DNA from 3 places in the Peptoanaerobacter stomatis genome. Region 2 is predicted to be linked to each of the others. Evidence: predicted binding sites of a transcription regulator. Region 2 holds the regulator's gene; each other region holds the start of a gene.

The links. The regulator HrcA, encoded in region 2, represses chaperone genes, less so after heat shock. The targets are predictions, from matches to a motif close to TTAGCACTCNNNNNNNNNGAGTGCTAA.
Region 1: clpB (ATP-dependent chaperone ClpB) is a predicted target of HrcA. The motif match lies at 2,442-2,468, and genes of this name have one in related genera.
Region 3: groES (co-chaperone GroES) is a predicted target of HrcA. The motif match lies at 2,363-2,389, and genes of this name have one in related genera.

What each region holds. Positions count from the first base shown of each region.
Region 1 covers NZ_JH815225.1:633,975-638,645, forward strand. Annotated here, with positions in the region: gene HMPREF9630_RS02640 (hypothetical protein) at 124-699, opposite strand; gene HMPREF9630_RS02645 (lytic transglycosylase domain-containing protein) at 1,263-1,970, opposite strand; gene clpB (ATP-dependent chaperone ClpB) at 2,666-4,671, shown strand, end outside.
Region 2 covers NZ_JH815225.1:510,152-514,822, reverse strand. Annotated here, with positions in the region: gene htpG (molecular chaperone HtpG) at 1-334, opposite strand, end outside; gene cbiE (precorrin-6y C5,15-methyltransferase (decarboxylating) subunit CbiE) at 724-1,335, shown strand; gene hrcA (heat-inducible transcriptional repressor HrcA) at 1,613-2,647, shown strand; gene grpE (nucleotide exchange factor GrpE) at 2,723-3,280, shown strand; gene dnaK (molecular chaperone DnaK) at 3,357-4,671, shown strand, end outside.
Region 3 covers NZ_JH815225.1:706,415-711,085, reverse strand. Annotated here, with positions in the region: gene HMPREF9630_RS02930 (M20 family metallopeptidase) at 1-141, shown strand, start outside; gene HMPREF9630_RS02925 (diguanylate cyclase domain-containing protein) at 335-1,918, opposite strand; gene groES (co-chaperone GroES) at 2,435-2,719, shown strand; gene groL (chaperonin GroEL) at 2,894-4,516, shown strand.

The sequences.
Region 1 (4,671 bases), 120 kb from region 2:
ATATTCTCATTTTTAAAAACTTATTGCTAATTAAAAAAATATATTTCAAATCATAAGCGTATTATAGATAATAATATATTATATATAAACTACAAAGCAAATATACAATATACATCACTATTATTAATCTATATCTTCTTTAAATTCTATCATTATTCTTAGCTTTTCTCTAAGAGATACGAGTTTATCCTTATCTACTTCAAAAATCTCTTTTGAAGACATATCTACTATTTTTTGAGCCTCTTTTTTTGTCCTTGAATTTTGGACTAACAGCTCGACATCTTTTCTCTGCTTGTCTATATCTTTAGCCTTTAACAGCATATTAGGATAATATTTTTTCATCAAACGCATATCTTCTTCACTTACTACACTACCTGATGCAATTTTTTTATATACTGATTGAGCCTTTAGTTTTTTGAGTTCCATTTCCCTTAACTTATTTTGACGCTCTATTTCCTCAAGCAGTTTTTTTGACAATGATTTTACACCTACTAATTTTTTTGTATAAGAGTTTTTTGCAATCTCTTCATCAGACATCTCATAAGTTTTTTTATCTTTTTCTTCTTCTTTTGAATCATTTTTCAGTTCTCTTAGTAGAGATGATGTTTTATCATCAAGAGTATTTTCTTTTTTAGGTAAATTATCCTTGCTGTTGTACAGTCCCTTGAATATAGTGTTATCAATCATTGATATTTTCAATAGTATTCACCTCCTTGTGAATAAATATATTGCATCATTATAAAGTAAAATTTATCGTACATCATTCATTTTTTTAATATGTCAGTGTGGTCTATCTGTTCTTTAAGCTGGTATAGCTTACCTAATTGCATCTTCTTAAATCAGTATTTTTAATATATGTGCTTGTAATCTTGATGTAGTTATTTGGTTATTTCGTTATTTGAATATTTAACTATCATATATAATTCTGCTGTTTATCTAAAAAACTATAATATTTATAATATAAATCATAATATCATTAAAATTATAAAAACTGTATTTTTAGTCAATAAATTTTTGAATCTTTTTAAAGATATCGGTTTTTTGTATTTTATCTTTAGAAAATTACTGTTAATATATGAAGCAAATAGAAAGTATTAATATTATCATAAATTTATATATGAAATATTGGGACATTCCCTCCATCCGCATAGCAAATGGGTTATTGTTTTGTAAAATCTTTGCATTTACAAAACAAGCTTAAGCCTATAAAAAAAGCAGTTAAGCTCTAAAATCCTAACTGCCTTTTTATAAAAATCATTCTTCTATTTTACTTTTGACTCTATATTTGTTTTTCTTTTTAATACGCTGTTTGCATATTTTGTATTATATGTCCCTCTCTTAACATTTCCGGAACCCCAGTTATATGCACTTAATGCTGTAGTATAATTTCCAAACATACTTATATTACCGGATATTTCTTTAACGCCTGCTTTTATGTTTTTATCTATATCATATACTTCATCCATTTTTATACCTAAATAAGGCAATGTTGTATAATATAGTTGCATAAGACCATATGCACCTTGATAGCTTGTATTCGGATTAAACCTGCTTTCTTGCTCCATTATAGCAAAAACCAGATATGGATCTGTACCATAAGTTGAAGAGTGTTTGATTACAGAGTTATATATCTTTTGAGCATTTTCTTTAGACAAGCCTGAATTTTTTGACATCATATAGCTTACCATCTTACCGCCTTCTTTACTAAACTCCTGTTTATTATCTGATTTTTTTTGATTTTGTTCCTGTTTTTGTACCTTTTCTTCTTTTTCTTCTTCAATAACGCCTACCTTGAAAATCTGTATTGCCAAATCTATAGATTCAAGTTCATTGCTATCTTCAAAAATCATAAAATCTCCATCACTCTTACCGCCAAGATCTTGCGCATCATCTTCAGCAAAAACACTCATCGGCATACACAGAATTGATATAAATGCCCCTAAAAATAAAAATTTTTTTATATTAAACATATTAAAACTCCTTTTTCATTTGTTACAATTTGTAATTTATTATACTACAATTTTTTACAAAAAGCAAGTTTTTTATAAAACTATTATTAACATTCTGTTTATAAATATTATAATACATCATTGTAATCCGGCACAAAAATATTGAAATTTCAATATTTTTTACAAAATATTCTTATATAGCTTTTATACTATAAAAATATTTATTTTACATTTTAAAACTTATTAATCTTAACTATTTTTATAAAAATGTAATATTTTGTTGTAATAAAATTTTAGTATTAAAATCTGCTAAAAATCAATAAACTTTAAAAATAAAACCATATATTTGAAAAAAATAATATAAAACTAAACCATATTAAAAAAATATCTATTTTTAATTGGATATTAGTATAAATTATATTTCAAAAATATATAAAAATATTTTTTTCATATAGTATTGACAATTATAAAAATAAGACTATAATATAATTATTAGCACTCATATATAACGAGTGCTAATAAAAAGAATTTTATTAAGATATCAACATTTTATTAAAAAGAAAATATCATTATTAATTTTATTTGTAAAATATTATTCTATTTATAAATAAATTTTGACATTTTTTATTTTAATATATAGATTAAATTTTAACTTGAAAAAATAATTAAATTATATGAGATTTACTAAAAAATCTTTAATAATAGGAGGTTTTGTTATGAACTTGGAAAAACTTACTCAAAAGTCACAAGAAGCTGTATTACAAGCACAAAATACTGCATTAAATAATTCTAACCAAGAGATAGACAGTATACATTTATTAAAAGCATTATTGGAACAAGATAACGGTATTATTCCTAAAATATTAAGTCTTATGAATATAAATGTAAGTTCATTAATATCAGATGTTGATGATATGGTAAATAAATTGCCAAAAGTTTCAGGAAGCAGTATAAGTAATGTCTACGCATCAAGAAAATTGAGCGAATTATTATCAAACGCTCAAAATGAAAGTAAGAATTTTGGAGATGAATATGTATCTGTAGAGCATCTATTCCTTGCTATGTTTAAGGAAAAAGGAACAATAATAAGCGATATATTTTCAAAATTCGGCATAAAACGTCAAGATTTTATGCAAAGACTGGAAAAAATCAGAGGAAATCAAAGAGTTACAAATGAAAATCCTGAAGATACCTACAACGTTTTGGAAAAATACGGACGTGATTTAGTTGATATGGCAAGAAATGGAAAATTAGATCCGGTAATAGGCAGAGAAGATGAGATAAGACGTGCAATAAGAATATTATCAAGACGTACTAAAAATAATCCTGTGCTTATCGGTGAACCGGGCGTAGGAAAAACTGCCGTTGTTGAAGGTTTGGCACAAAGGATACTGAAAAATGATGTGCCTGATTCATTGAAAGATAAAACAATATTTGCTCTTGATATGGGTTCATTAATAGCAGGCGCAAAATATAGAGGCGAATTTGAGGAAAGACTAAAAGCAATATTAAAAGAAATAGAAAAATCTGATGGACGTATAATAATGTTCATAGATGAGATACACACAATAATAGGTGCAGGAAAAACAGAAGGTTCTATGGATGCCGGAAACTTGTTAAAACCAATGCTCGCAAGAGGAGAATTACACTGCATAGGCGCTACAACAATAGATGAATACAGAAAGTATATAGAAAAAGATGCTGCACTTGAAAGAAGATTTCAGCCCATTATGGTAGATCAACCAACTGTTGAAGATACAATTTCAATCCTAAGAGGTATTAAAGAAAAATTTGAAATACACCATGGTGTTAGGATTTCAGATTCAGCCATAATAGCATCCGCCGTACTTTCCAATAAATATATAAACGACAGATTCTTACCTGATAAAGCAATAGACCTTATGGACGAAGCTGCTGCAATGATAAGAACACAAATAGATTCAATGCCTACTGACTTAGACGATATGAGCAGAAAAATAATGCAGTTTGAAATAGAACAACAAGCATTAAAAAAAGAAACTGATGAGCAATCTAAAAAACGTCTCGTAGTTTTAGAAGAAGAACTAAGCAAATTAAAAGATGACTATAAAAATAAAAAAGCAACATGGGATGTAGAAAGACAAAGCATAGGAAAAGTAAAGGAACTACAAGAAGAAATAGAAAATATAAAACACCAAATGGATATTGCACAACGCAATTATGATTTGGAAACTCTATCAAGATTGAAATACGGTAAATTGGTAGAATTGGAAAAACAATTACAAGAGCAGATAAAATTACAAGATGAAAAAAAGACCAACTCACTATTAAAAGAAGAAGTTACAGAAGAAGAAATCGCACAAATAGTATCACAGTGGACTAACATTCCTGTTTCAAAATTGGTAGAAACAGAAAGAGATAAATTATTAAGTTTGGAATCTATATTACACAAAAGAGTAATAGGACAAGATGAAGCTGTAACTTCTGTTGCAAACAGTATATTAAGAGCAAGATCCGGCTTAAAAGATCCAAGAAAACCTATTGGTTCATTTATATTTTTAGGTCCTACGGGTGTAGGTAAAACAGAACTTGCAAAAGCACTTTCGCAAGCTTTATTCGATAGCGAAGACAATATTATAAGAATCGATATGTCAGAGTATCAAGAAAAACATACTGTTGCAAGATTGATTGGAGCTCCTCCGGGATATGTTGGATACGAAGAAGGCGGACAGCTTACAGAAGC
Region 2 (4,671 bases):
AACCGTCTTTTATTTCATTGTCTTTTTTAAATTGTAAAGAACCGCTTTTTGCTATTATACCGAGATTATCTTCCATATCGGATTTGTTCATACCTATACCTGTATCTTCAACAGTTATTGTTCTGTTTGCTTTATCTACAGATATTTGTATATAATAATCTTCTTTGTTGAAGTTTTTGTTTTCGTCAGCCAAAGTTTTGTAATATACTTTGTCTATTGCATCGCTTGCGTTTGAAATCAATTCTCTCAAAAATATATCTCTATTTGTGTAGATAGAATTTATCATAAGGTCCAATAATCTTTTGGATTCAGCCTTAAATTCCTGTTTTGCCATAAAAAACCTCCATGTATATTCATAAAAATTAAAATTTTACATATATTAGCACTCTTTAGTAATGAGTGCTAATATAAATTTATCACATTTTTTATATTTGTCAATATATAATTACAAATTATATAAAGTTTTTTTGTATTTTTATATAATATTAAGCTATCTATTTTATACCAATATCAGTATATAAAAAAGTATGTATATTGACCTCAAATATATTAGTATATATAATAATTAATATTTATTTAATTTTTTATACTAAAATCTGATTAGACGATCATATTTGTTAATTTTATAATCTATATTTTTTTGAAATTTACATGGTGATTTAAATAGGATTTAGTATTAGATTTGGTATATATTATATTTTTTAGCATATCGGAGAAATGAGTATGATAAATATAGTAGGTATAGGACTTGGAGATAGAGAGAATATAACTTTAAAAGCTATTGATACAATAAAAAACTCTACGCTTATAATAGGTGCAAAAAGACAGATACAAGCAGTGAATTACTTGAATAAAGATGCCAAGTATATTGAGTATGTAAAACTTGAGGATATTATTAAAAATATTAAAGATAATATAGATAAGGATATATGTGTATTAGCATCAGGTGAGCCGAATTTGTACGGGATAAGCAACTATATTATAGAAAATATGAAACCATATGAAGATATAAATATAATATCAGGCATAAGCAGCGTTGCATATTTGTTTGCCAAGATGAAGATAAATATGAATGATGTGTATATAACATCATTTCACGGCAGACAGATAAATGAAGAGATGATATTGATGTCGAAAAAAACTGCTTTTTTCACAGACGGCAAGACATCTGTGTATGATATAGCACAGATTTATTTGAAAAATAATAAAAATCCTAAGTTTATAATAGGAGAAAATCTGTCATATAACAATGAAAAGATAACTATAAAATATGCAAATGAGATAACAAAACAGGAAACATACAAGATGTATATACTCATTTCAATTTTAAACTAATGCTTTTATATAAAATTAATTTTTTAGTTTATTATAGTTTTTTTGTTTTCAAATATTTTTAAACTGAAAAAATAAAGCACCTTTCTATGTGCATAAAAATAAATTAAAAAAATTTTTAAACCTATTGACAAACAGAATTAAAAGTAGTAGTATAGTAAATGTGGTTAGCACTCTACCGATAAGAGTGCTAACAAAAAATAGTAAAAATATTTGAATATCAAGAAAAAGTTTAGATTTTTAAAATTTATGTTTGAATGTTTAGGAATAAGGGATAATTATGAACAGCAAATTAAGTGAAAGGAAACTGAAAATACTTCAATTTATAGTTGAAGAATATATAAATACTGCAGAACCTGTCGGTTCGAGGACAATTTCTAAAAACAAAGAGCTTTCGATAAGTGCTGCTACAATAAGAAATGAAATGTCAGATCTTGAAGAGATGGGATTTTTGTTGCAACCTCACGTTTCATCAGGTAGAGTGCCGTCACCGCTTGCTTATTCCTTATATGTTGATGAACTCATGAAAGGTGGTTCGCTTGATATAAAAGAGCGTGAACTCATTAAAACAGCACTTGATTCAAATATAAATCAAATACAGTCATTATTGGATGAAACGGTAAATCTGTTAAGCAGTCTTACTAATTATACTTCTATAGCAATTATGAAGAACGATGAGGATAAAAAAGAAAAGATAAGCCATTTTGAGCTTGTCAAACTTAACGAGCATCAAATAATTATGATAATTGTAATGGAAGATGGAAGAGTAAACAGCAAAAATATTTATATAGACAGATTTATAGAGTCTGATAAATTACAAATAATATCACAAACTATAAAAGAAGAGATAATTGGAAAAGACATAAAATCACTGGGAGATAAATTTGTAAATTATGTGAAATCAGAAATAATGCAATATGATGAGTTGCTTGATAATATGCTTGAAACTATAAACAGCAATTTATCTCAAGATGTGCCGTTCAGTATAATGCTCAAGGGTACAAAAAATATATTCAACTATCCTGAGTTCAATGATATAGATACGGTAAAATCATTTTTGACGTTGTTCGACAACAAAGATGAACTCGTAGAGCTTGTACAAAATCAAGGTGTGAAAAAAGATAATATAAACATTATAATAGGGGATAAGTCTATGGGAGACTTGCTTGACAACTGCTCCATTATTACTGCAAATTTTGAGTTAAAAGGCAATAATATTGGAAAATTCGGAATAATAGGACCAAAGAGAATGGATTATGGAAAGGCATATTCACTGATGAAATATATCACCAAATATATAAGTGAGGTATTTTGACTATAAAATAAAAATAGATTAAGCAAACTTTAAGTGTAGTATTGTATAATTATTGAGTGCTTGAAAGGAGAAAAAATGACGGAAGAGTTGAAAACTGAGGATATTATTGAAACGGATATTGAAAATCAAGAAACATCTGACAATAAAGATAAACAATTAGAAGAAGATACAATAGTTAATGAAATAGATGACAATCTTGAAAAGATAAAACAACTTGAAAAGCAAGTTGATGAGATGAAAGACTTAGCACAAAGAACTCAAGCTGAATTTATGAACTATAAGAGAAGAGTTACAAAAGAGAAACAGGATTTGACAACATTTGCAAATGAAAAAATAGTAACCGAATTACTTGCAGTGCTTGATAATTTTCAAAGAGCCTTAGATAGTGAAAAAGAAAATACAACAGGTTTCTATCAAGGTGTGGATATGATAAAAAAGCAACTTGAAGATGTGCTCAATAAAAACGGTTTGGAAGAGATTGAATGCTTAAATGAACCGTTCGACCCTAATTATCATCATGCAGTAATGCAGGTAGAAGGAGATGAACCCGACAAAGTATTAGAGATATTGCAAAAAGGATATAAATTAAAAGAAAAAGTGATAAGACCGGCTATGGTAAAAGTATCAAAATAAATAAAAATTATTTAAAAAATACTTGATTTAATTATAAATTTAAATATAACATTTACAAAATCGGAGGTAAATAATTATGGCAAAAACAATAGGAATAGATTTAGGTACAACAAACTCTTGCGTAGCAGTAATGGAAGGTGGGGAAGCAGTCGTAATAGCCAATACGGAAGGAATGAGAACAACACCTTCAGTAGTAGCATTTTCAAAAGACGGAGAAAGAATAGTAGGAGAACCTGCAAAAAGACAAGCAGTTACAAATCCTGACAGAACAATATCATCAATTAAAAGAGAAATGGGTAGAGACTATAAAGTAACAATAGACGATAAAAATTACTCACCACAAGAAATATCAGCAATCATATTACAAAAATTAAAAGCTGATGCGGAAAGTTATTTGGGAGAAAAAGTAACAGAAGCTGTAATAACAGTACCGGCATATTTTACAGATGCACAAAGACAGGCAACTAAAGATGCAGGCAAAATAGCAGGATTAGATGTAAAAAGAATAATAAACGAGCCTACAGCTGCGGCTCTTGCATACGGAGTTGACAAAGACGGAGTAGAAGAAAAAATATTGGTATTCGACCTTGGTGGAGGAACATTTGACGTAAGTATTCTTGAAATAGCAGACGGAACATTTGAAGTTCTTGCAACAAGCGGTAATAATAAATTGGGTGGAGATGACTTCGACAATGTTTTAGTTGATTATATAGCTAACGAATTTATTAAAACAGACGGAGTTGATTTGAGAAAAGATAAGATGTCAGCTCAAAGATTGAAAGACGCTGCTGAAAAAGCTAAAAAAGAATTATCATCAACACTTACAACAAATATCAATCTTCCTTTTATAACAGCAACAGCAGAAGGTCCAAAACATCTTAATATGGATATAACAAGAGCAAAATTCAACGAACTTACAGCACATCTTGTAGAGCAAACAATGGAGCCTACAAGAAAAGCACTTCAAGATTCAGGACTTTCAGTTAATGACTTGGCTAAAATATTATTGGTAGGTGGTTCTACAAGAATACCAGCAGTTCAAGAAGCAATCAAAAAATTTACTGGTAAAGATCCTTCAAAAGGAATAAATCCTGACGAATGTGTTGCACTTGGAGCAGCTATACAAGCCGGTGTACTTGCAGGAGATGTAAAAGATGTATTACTTCTTGATGTAACACCTTTATCACTTGGTATAGAAACATTGGGTGGAGTATTTACAAAGATAATAGAAAGAAATACAACAATACCTACAAAGAAATCACAAGTTTTCTCAACTGCAGAAGACAATCAAACAGCCGTTGACATTCATGTATTACAAGGTGAAAGAGAATTTGCAGACGCAAACGTGACATTAGGAAGATTCAGATTAGATGAAATACCTCCTGCAAGAA
Region 3 (4,671 bases), 200 kb from region 2:
ATAAAAAACTCGCTTATACCCGTAATAATAGGACCTGGAGATTTGAGTGTAGTCCATAGAGAAAATGAATGTATAAAAATAGAGCAGTTGTACAAAGCGTGCAGATTATATATGAGTATGATGATTACAGGAATTATTTAGGAAATTTTTAAAATTTTTTAGATAGATTAATATTTACTTGAGGAATTTATGAACAAGCATAAAAATAATAATATAATTGATGATATGAGAAAATTTTTTAAGATATTGAAATATGGTAAATTTAAAATTTGATAATAAGATTTTGCAAAATAAAAGACTGTTATCAATAAATATTGACAGCAGTCTTTTATCATTATAATGAAGGGAATCTTGAATTGCCTTCCATTTGTATATATTGTTTTAGTCTGTAATTTGAAAGATATACACTTATAAGATGGGAAAATTTTATCAGCAAGTCCACTAATTTTAAACTCCAATATTTTTTGCCGTGACATTCATCGAAGCCGAGCATACCGAATCTTTGACCGCCGTTTTTAAGCTCACATTGGAGTACGGAGGTTATATTTTGAGGTTTTAATACATAGTATATAGGATCAGGATAAAATTCTTCAATATCTTTACAATATAATAGGCCGTTTGTTTCATCAAACTTATCGAATATAGCTTTTACACTATCAATAGTAAGAGCTTGAAGATTTTCCATTTCAGAGTCTATACCTTCATTACACCATTCAAACGTGTTTCTAAACCTCGTGTGATTTTCTGCATATTCAAATATATATACTCTGTCTACTCCGGTTTTTTGACCGAGTAATGATAATATCAAATTTATGGCACCGGGTATATCATCAGAATCGTTTAAAAGATTGAACGAATACCAAAGTAGCCAATCTCCCTCAGTTTCAGGCTCCATATTCTTTGAATCTATATGTGTATGTTTAGTTTCAGCATTCAAATAGTGATATGTTTTTGGTAGAGCATCGTAAAAAAATATTTGTCCTTTTCCTTCTTCTTTGGCATAATATAAAGCTGTGTCAGCTTTTTTATATAGGTCATCAAAAGTTTTTCCGTCATTTGGATATAGTGATACACCTATACTGCAAGTTATCGGTAAGCCTGTAGAACGCCTTTTTGAAATTTCAGCGATTGATTTTATTAAATCATTGGCTTTATCCATAGCTATATCTTTAGATTGAATATCTTTAAGAAATACAATCATTTCATCTCCGCCGACTCTACACAATATGTCAGTACTTCTGTATAAGGAGCGTAGAGATTTGGCTATATCTACTAATATGGTATCAGCATAAGGATGACCATATGTGTCATTTATTGTTTTAAAATTATCAATATCAAGGATAAAAAATACCGCTTTTGAGTTATCTACTTCATATTTTAAATAATTATCTATAAGAATTTGAGTAGTAACTCTGTTGTATAGATTTGTAAGTCCGTCATGTTCGGCTTTTTTCGTAAGCAAACGCATAGCTTTTTTTTGATAAGTTATATCTACAAGCGCACTGCAATATTCATATTCATTACTGGAACATTGACATATCATACCTTTGCTTAGTACCCATACGAGTTTGCCTGATTTAGTTATAATTCTAAATTCCATATCTATATCTATGCTTGAAGGTTTAATATTCATAGATTCTGTTACAACGTTTTGTAAATCTTCGGAATATATTATACTTGCAAAACTGTTGTTGTATAATCTAATTAATTCTTCGCGTGTATATTCAGTCAATCTCAAAAAACCGTCATTCATATATGTAAGAGTGAGATCTTTATCATTTTTGCAGCGGAATATTCCACAAGGAAGCATATTATGAATGAAAGAAAAGTCAGGGTATTTAAGAAAAAAACTATTCAGAGAATCATCGTTATTTTCAGAAATATTACTGAATTCAGTTTTTTTAATATTTTCATACATATAATTATTTACCTTCCATAAAATCATTAAAATTACAATTTTATAAAATAAAAATTGCTATAGTTACTATTATATTAAATTTATTAAGCACAATCAAGTATTTTTTACTAAAAAAGTTAAGTATATTTTTTACAAAAAATATATAAAATTTTTACAAAAGATAATTTTATTTTTTCTGTTAATTATATTTTGTAAATACAACATATACCGCTATTTGTTTAATGATAATTTAAAATATCAAAATTTATAAAGAGAATAAAAGTATAAATATTTAAAATGATTATATAATTAAAATTATTAAGAATATTTTAAAAATTATAAATTAGAATATCTTATAGAAAAAATTGTGTATTTGTTAATGCAATTTAGGTATATAAAAAATTTAATATTTATTATAAAAAACTATTGCAAAAAAATTTTTTTGTTATATAATAATATATGTGGTTAGCACTCGTATTAATTGAGTGCTAACATAAAAAGGTTAATTATTTATATTTATATAGGAGGCAATTAATAATGAAAATAAGACCATTGGCTGACAGAGTAGTAATAAAAAGATTAGAGGCTGAGGAAAAGACTAAGGGAGGAATAATACTTACAGGAAGCGCTAAAGAGCAACCACAAGAGGCTGAGGTAGTAGAAGTAGGACCAGGTGGAGTGATTGATGGAAAAGAAATAAAAATGGAAGTTAAAAAAGGTGACAAAGTATTATTTTCTAAATATGCAGGTACAGAAGTAAAGATAGACGGACAAGAATATACAATATTAAGACAAAATGACATACTTGCAGTAGTTGAATAATATAATTTATTGCAATGGTTTGTTTATTTTATAAAAGTATTACAGATACAGAAGTATTGACTGATGAGTTTTGAAACTTATGTAAAAAAATATATAAAAAAGAAAAATATATTTCAAATGTAGATAATAAAGTTTTACAGATTAATTTACAAGAATAATTCGGAGGTAATATAAATGGCAAAAGAAATTAAATTTTCAGAAGAGGCAAGAAAATCATTGGAAAGAGGTGTCAATAAATTAGCTGACACAGTAAAAGTTACACTTGGGCCTAAAGGAAGAAATGTAATACTACAAAAAAGTTTCGGAGCACCGCTTATAACTAATGACGGTGTTACAATAGCCAAAGAAATAGAATTGGAAGATGCTTACGAAAATATGGGTAGCGAGCTTGTAAAAGAAGTTGCTACAAAAACTAATGATATAGCAGGAGACGGAACTACTACTGCAACTGTTCTTGCTCAAGCAATAGTAAGAGAAGGATTAAAAAACGTAGCTGCCGGTTCTAACCCTATACTACTTAGAAAAGGTATAAATAAGGCTGTAGATATTGCAGTGGAAACTTTAAAGAAAAATTCAAAAACAGTAGAAAATAAAGAATCAATAGCACAAGTAGCAGCAATATCAGCAGGTGATGAACAAATAGGTCAACTTATAGCAGACGCTATGGAAAAAGTAGGAAAAGACGGAGTAATAACAGTAGAAGAATCAAAATCTATGGGTACAAATCTTAATGTGGTTGAAGGTATGCAATTTGATAGAGGATATGTATCAGCATATATGGCAACAGATGTTGAAAAAATGGAAGCAGTTTTACAAGATCCGTATATACTAATAACAGATAGAAAAATAAGCTCAATACAAGATATACTGCCTATACTTGAGCAAATAGTACAACAAGGCAGAAAACTTGTAATAATAGCTGAAGATGTTGAAGGAGAAGCACTATCAACACTTGTAGTAAATAAGTTGAGAGGAACATTTGATGTAGTAGCAGTTAAAGCACCTGGATTTGGCGACAGAAGAAAAGAAATGCTACAAGATATAGCAATACTTACAGGTGGACAAGTAATATCAGATGAATTAGGATTTGATATAAAAGAAACTTCACTTGAACAATTAGGAAAAGCTGCTACTGTAAAGGTTACAAAAGAAAATACTACAATAGTTGATGGAGCAGGAGCTCAAGATAAAATAGTTGAAAGAGTTGAACAAATAAAAAGACAAATAGAAGATACAACTTCAGAATTCGATAAGGAAAAATTACAAGAAAGATTAGCAAAATTATCAGGTGGTGTTGCAGTAATAGAAGTAGGAGCAGCAACAGAAACAGAACTTAAAGAGAAAAAATTAAGAATGGAAGATGCACTTAATGCAACAAGAGCAGCAGTAGAAGAAGGAATAGTTGCAGGTGGAGGTACGGCTCTAATAGAAGCTATGAAAGCTGTAGAAAAAGAAGTAGAAAAAGAAACAGCAGAAGAAAAAACAGGAATGCAAATAGTTGCAAAAGCACTTCAAGAACCGTTGAAACAAATAGCTACAAATGCAGGTTTGGAAGGTGCAGTAATTGTAGAAAATGTTAAGAAATCATCAACTAATGAAGGTTTTGATGCGTTGAATGAAAAATATGTAGATATGATAGCAGCAGGAATAATAGATCCTACTAAGGTTACACGTTCAGCATTACAAAATGCGGCATCAATAGCAGCAATACTTCTTACAACAGAATCAGCAGTAGTAGAAATTAAAAAAGACGAACCTCAAATGCCAATGGGTGGCGGAATGCCGGGAATGATGTAGTCCAAAATAAAGTTAAAAAATAAAACCTAAATTTTTTAGGTTTTATTTTTTTGCAATTTTTTATAAATTTTGCTAAAATATATATGACTATTTTAAGGTTAATAAGATATAATATTTTAGATACACAATTTCTGTAGATTATAGTAAACGCAATT